DNA from 2 places in the Butyricicoccus sp. AM27-36 genome. Region 1 is predicted to be linked to the other one. Evidence: riboswitches for the same ligand, from Rfam matches in the RefSeq annotation. Region 1 holds a riboswitch; the other holds the start of a gene.
What was found. Region 1 has a riboswitch for FMN ahead of DW724_RS11915 (ECF transporter S component). Riboswitches for the same ligand answer to the same signal wherever they lie in the genome.
Positions count from the first base shown of each region.

Region 2: another riboswitch for FMN. It lies ahead of ribD (bifunctional diaminohydroxyphosphoribosylaminopyrimidine deaminase/5-amino-6-(5-phosphoribosylamino)uracil reductase RibD); the one in region 1 lies ahead of DW724_RS11915 (ECF transporter S component).

Region 1 covers NZ_QUJR01000008.1:157,660-160,796, forward strand. The annotation lists gene argF (ornithine carbamoyltransferase) at 111-1,025, shown strand; FMN riboswitch at 1,135-1,266, shown strand; gene DW724_RS11915 (ECF transporter S component) at 1,357-1,968, shown strand; partial or broken gene DW724_RS11920 (IS256 family transposase) at 2,180-3,137, opposite strand, start outside.
Region 2 covers NZ_QUJR01000001.1:12,929-16,065, reverse strand. The annotation lists gene DW724_RS00070 (PD-(D/E)XK nuclease family protein) at 1-1,163, opposite strand, end outside; FMN riboswitch at 1,452-1,578, shown strand; gene ribD (bifunctional diaminohydroxyphosphoribosylaminopyrimidine deaminase/5-amino-6-(5-phosphoribosylamino)uracil reductase RibD) at 1,751-2,836, shown strand; gene DW724_RS00060 (riboflavin synthase) at 2,836-3,137, shown strand, end outside.

The DNA.
Region 1 (3,137 bases):
TAGAAATGAGAAATTAGTAATTAACGTGATTATCGCACTGGTGCAGCAGCACCTAAATAATTACTAACTACTAATTACTCATTGCTAATTTGCAGAAAGGGGTTATTACAATGAAGCATTTACTGAAGCTGCTTGACTGCTCCACCGAGGAGATCATCGGTCTGCTCGATCTGGCGGATCAGCTCAAGTATGAGAGAAAGCACAACATTTCCCATCGTCACCTGGAAGGCAAGAGCCTTGGCATGATCTTCCAGAAGTCCTCCACCCGTACCCGCGTTTCCTTCGAGACCGGCATGTATCAGCTGGGCGGTCAGGCGCTGTTCCTGTCCAACCGTGATCTGCAGATTGGCCGCGGCGAGCCGGTACAGGATACGGCCCGCGTGCTGAGCCGCTATCTGGACGGCATCATGATCCGCACCTACGAGCAGAAGGAAGTAGAGGATCTGGCAAACTACGGCTCTATTCCGATCATCAACGGTCTGACTGATTTCTGCCATCCGTGTCAGGTTCTGGCGGACCTCATGACCATCCGTGAGAAGTTTGCCGTTCTTGAGGGTCTCAAGATGTGCTACATTGGCGACGGCAACAACATGGCAAACTCGCTGATCGTCGGCGGTCTCAAGACCGGCATGAAGGTTTCCATCGCAACGCCGGTGAACTACCGTCCGGACGCTGAGGTTATGGCATTCGCAGAGCCGAATCCGAACTTCTTCATCACCGATGACCCGATGAAGGCTGCTGAGAACGCAGACGTTGTTATCACTGATACATGGGCGTCCATGGGTCAGGAAGCCGAGAAGGAAGTCCGCATGAAGGCATTCCAGGGCTATCAGGTCAATGATGAGCTGCTGGCTGCTGCAAAGCCGGGCTGCATGGTGCAGCACTGCCTGCCGGCATATCGTGAGCAGGAGATCACCACCAAGGTGTTCGAGGAGCACGCAAACGAGATTTTCGAGGAAGCAGAAAACCGCCTGCACGCACAGAAGGCCGTTATGGTTACTCTGATGAGCAGCAAGGAAGACTGATTTCTGATAAAAAGCCGCTTTCGCAAGGGAAGGCGGCTTTTATGTTTTTTCTTGCTGAAGTGTTGACAAGTCCTTTACTGGTGACTATAATAGCAATATAAATAAATCAGTTCTGTTTCAGGGCGGAGTGAAAGTCTCCACCGGCAGTATACAGGCTTCGAGCCTGATAGTCTGCGAGCCGCAAGGCATGATGGGTTAGAATCCCAACCGACGGTTATAGTCCGGATGAGAGAAACAGATGTACCTATCGCTACGTCTGTATGCCTCTGGAGCAATCCAGGGGCTTGTTTTATTTATGGAACAGGACTCCTGAAAGGGAGAAAAAACAGCAATGACAAAAACCAGCAAAATCACCTACACCGCAATTTTTGCGGCTATCGCAACCGTGCTGATGTACTTTGAATTCCCGATTCCGTTCATGCCGCCGTTCCTCAAGGTGGATCTGTCCGGCGCGGTCGTGCTCATCGGTGCGTTTATTTTCGGCATCGCTCCGGCAATCACGATGATCGGCATCAAGGACATTATTCATCTGACCCAGACCCAGACCGGCGGCTCCGGTGAGGTCGCAGATTTTCTGATGCTTTCCACGCTCGTTGTTATCGCCGTGCTGCTGTACCGCGGACACAAGAGCCGCAAGATGGCTGTCCTCGGCTGTGCAGCCGGCTCGGTTGCTATGGCGTGTGTCGGCATGTTGACCAACTATTTTCTTATCATTCCGTTTTATTCGCAGGTTATGCCGCTGCAGGCTATCTTTGATGCATGCAACGCGATCAACCCGTATGTGACCGGCATGCAGGGCTATCTGCTGCTCGGCGTTCTGCCGTTCAATCTCATCAAAGGCGCAATCCTGACTGCGATTACCATGCTTGCCTACAAGAAGCTGAGCGTGTTCATCAAGTCCAAGCAGATCGAATTGCACCACTCCAGACAGCGTGTCGGCTAAGTAAAAAACGAAGGTGCTCTCCAGCAAGCGGAGAGCACTTTTTTGTTCAATAATCGAAAACAGTGCGGTAGCATCTATGATTTCGACAAAGATCTGTATACGAATTGACAAAATGCGTGGCCAAGATTATATCACATGCGTGCATCTAATAGACTCGGTCCCGTCAAGATTTGTGCGCAAAATTGTTTGCAGGTTCTCCGTCTGAGTGAAGTCAGCCGGCAATGAAGGCATCGTCCAGCGCCGTCTCCGAGTGCTTCATGTTCATACATTTTTTGCTGCCCCACTGCGTGCCCGCCACATGGCGAAGCCGAGCGCAGACCAGCATCAGAGCAGAGTTGCCGTCAGGGAATGTTCCCACCACGCGGGTTCTGCGGCGGATCTCACGGTTCAGCCGCTCGATCACATTGTTGGTGCGGATGCATGTCCAATGCTCGCTGGGAAAATCGCAGTAGGTCAGCGTTTCCTCAATGCCGTCCTCCTTCAGCTTCATGGCGCGCAGTTCGGCAACGACCGCTTTAGCCTTCTCGCGGGATGTCTTTTTGCTCTCCTGGGCGTGGATCGCCTTGAGCATTTTTGCCACAATTTTGACCTTGGATTTAGGCACAACAGAGAAAACATTGCGATAGAAATGCACTGTGCGGCGCTGGTATTTGGCGTCCGGGAACACCTCGCCCACGGTCTACAGCAGCCCCATGCACTTGTCACCGACGATGAGTTTTACGCCGTCCAAGCCGCGTCCGCGGAGCCACTGAAAGAAGCTGACCTATCTGGTCTTGTCCTCTTTCATTCCCTCGGCGGCGCCTAGAACCTCATGGAAACCGTCATCATTCACGGCGATTGCCACTAGAATGGCTACATTTTCATACTCTCTGCCCCAGTTGCGGCGCAGATAGATGCCATCCATGTAGACATACGGATACCTACCGTCCTGCAAGGGGCGGTTCCGCCAGTCATCGATGTGAACGTAGGCTTTCTTGTTCAGCTCGCTAATGATGGCGGGCGAAACCTTGCTGCCCCACAGCGCCTCGGTGATGTCCTCTACCCGGTGCACGGAAACACGCCCGCCAGGTACATCTCGATGAGGGCCTCCTCCACGCTGCTCTCCCGGCGGCGATACCGTTCGATGATGGCAGTCTCGAAGGATACGCCCTTGAGTCGCGGCATATGGA
Region 2 (3,137 bases), on a different contig from region 1:
AGACAGGAGAACAGATCTTCATATCGGAAGTGATTTCGCACCGCTTCCAGTGCATTCGTAACCAGCGCCATCGGCGGACGAGACAGCAGATCCGGCTTTTCCGCGAGGAACACCGGAATGTCGTACCGCGCCATCGCCATTGCGAGAAACGCGCTGTACGGCTCGATATCGCGTGCCGCAACCACAAAATCGCGGCAGCGCGCGCCTTCGTCCCGCACCTTGCGCCGAATGTAAGCCGCCGCGTGCTCGCACTCGTCAAACGGCGAAGCCGCCTCGTACAGCCGAACGCCGTCCGCACTCTCCTGTGGGGTGCGCACCGGCAGCAGGCTTTCGCGTTCGAGCGCAGCCAGTCCCGCCGGTCGGGCCACCTTGCTTTCGCCCAGTTCGATGCGCTCGACCGTCTGGTTATGATGTTTTGCCATCCGGGTTAATTTCTGCACTGTTTTACAGCCGGTAAGGAAAATCTCCGGGTAATCCGTATCACAGGTTACCGCCGCAGAGAGCGGCACACCCGCTGCCAGCATGGCATCAACCACTGCACTTTCCTGCACAGTAAAGCCGAGAAAACCATCCAGATAGACCGCTGCGCCGTCCAGCGTGTGACTTTCTGCCAGACGGTCGCGCAGATGTGTCAGACGGTCTCTCGGGTCGGGCAGGGACGCCTCGCACAGACGCTCGTAGGCTGTTAAAATCTGTGCAAGATCGGACAATTTTTCTGCAAGTACCGCGTCCTCACTTTCTTCGGCAGCCGCAAACAGCGTCTCCGGTGCGACTGCACAGGTTTTGCACTCGTCGATCAGCCGCAGCGCCTCCTGCAGCAGCTCCGGCTTGTCTGCCAGACCCTTCCATGCACGCAGCCCCCCCTGCACACGGCGTGCCGCCTCCTGCAAGGTCAAAAGCTGACCTGCCGGCGTCAGCATCTGCTGTGCCAGTCCGCCGACCTCAGAGAACACACGGTCAGCCAATCGTGAGAACGTCAGCACCTCGGCCGTGCGTGCGCCGTGGTTGTGCGTGGCCGCGGCAAGCCGCCGCTCCATCAGGTGCGAGTTCAGCTCGGGCACGAGCAGAATCTGCCGTCCCTCTCCCTTTTCACTCAGCGCCGCGATCTCCCGCAGGATGGCCGTTGTCTTGCCGCTCCCCGCTCGTCCGGTCCAGATCCGCATGGCACACTCTCCTTTCGTTTCATAGCTATTTGATTATAGCACAACCGGAGCAAATTGAAAATTGATAATGGAAAACGGAAAATTATCAATAACAACCGTATGGTCATTTTATATTTTTTGTGCGTTATCAGCGTATTTTCCAGTCTTTTTCGAACTTTTATGGCGTTTTGTTTGCATTCACATATTCTGTAAAATTATTTTTTCAAAAAACTCTTGCATTTTTCTCCGCTTGGGACTATACTTTCCTCAGGCGGAACGATAAAGGCTCTGCCCCGCAAAACCAAATATTTGATTCTTCAGGGCAGGGTGCAATTCCCTACCGGCGGTACAGCCCGCGAGCGGATGCCATTCGGCGGAAGCATGATTCGGTGAAATTCCGAGGCCGACAGTATAGTCTGGATAAAAGAAGAATGCACGGAAAGATTTTCCGTTTGTTTGCTGTTCTGAAATGCCGATTCGGTGTTTCAGACTTTTTATTTTCACAATGCTTTTTTCAGCGTCCCGAAGATTCTGTCTTTGGGACGTTTTTTTGGCTGTCGCCAAACTATCGTGAAATTTTCTACAGAATTATTATATCAGGTGATTCTATGCAGGAGCAAAAACAGGAATATATGCGTCAGGCGTTGGCGCTGGCCCAGCGCGGAGCCGGTCACGTCAATCCGAATCCGATGGTCGGCTGCGTCATCGTCAAGGACGGAAAAATCATCGGTGAAGGCTGGCACGAGCACATCGGCGGCCTGCATGCCGAGCGCAACGCGTTCGCGCACTGCACCGAGGACTGCACGGGCGCAGACCTTTACGTCACGCTCGAGCCGTGCTGCCACTGGGGACGCACGCCGCCGTGCACAGACGCAGTCATCGAGCACAAGATCGGCCGCGTGTTCGTCGGCTGCCTCGACCCGAACCCGCTGGTAGCCGGCAAAGGCGCACAGATCCTGCGCGACGCAGGCATTGAAGTCGAGACCGGCGTGTGCGAGGACGAATGCCGCCGCGTGAATGAAGTTTTCTTTCACTACATCACGCACAAAACGCCGTTTGTGACGCTCAAGTACGCGATGACGCTGGACGGCAAAATTGCCGCGCACACCGGCGACAGCCGCTGGGTTACCGGCGAGACCGCCCGCCGTCATGTACACGAAACGCGCAATCGGCTGCCCGCCATCATGGTCGGCATCGGCACCGTGCTTGAGGACGATCCGCTGCTCACCTGCCGCATTGACGGCGGGCGCGATCCGATCCGCATAATCTGCGACAGCCGCGCACGCACGCCGATCGACAGCAAAATCGTACAGACGGCGAACAAAATCCCGACCTATATCGCGGTCGTCGGTCGAAATGAGCGCACCGCTGAACTGGAACAGCACGGTGTACACATTCTCGAATGCAAAACGAAAGACGAGCGCGTAGACCTTGCCGACCTGATGCGCCAGCTCGGTGCACTCGGCATCGACGGCATATTGCTTGAAGGCGGCTCGGCACTTGCGTTCTCCGCGCTGGAGGCCGGTGTGGTGCACCGCGTGCAGGCGTACATCGCCCCGAAAATCATCGGCGGTGCAGGCGCGAAAAGTCCGGTCGGAGGTCTGGGGTTTGACAAGATGGTGCAGGCGCTTCCGCTGAAGGACGTGACTTGCACGCCGATGGACGAAGATTTCCTGATTGAAGGGAGATTGTAATGTTTACTGGACTTATCGAAGAAATCGGTACGGTGCGGCGCATCGAGCTCGGTGCAAAGGGCGCTCGGCTGACGATTGCGGCAGATACCGTGCTCGAAAATACAAAAATCGGCGACAGCATTGCCACGAACGGCGTGTGTCTGACCGTGGTCGCGCTGACGGACGACAGCTTCAGCGCCGACGTGATGGCGGAAAGCCTGCGGCGTTCCGCGCTCGGCAGTCTGCAGAGCGGCTCGCCGGTCAATCTGGAGCGCGCGATGCCTGCCGACGGACGGTTCGGCGGTCATATCGTATCCGGCCA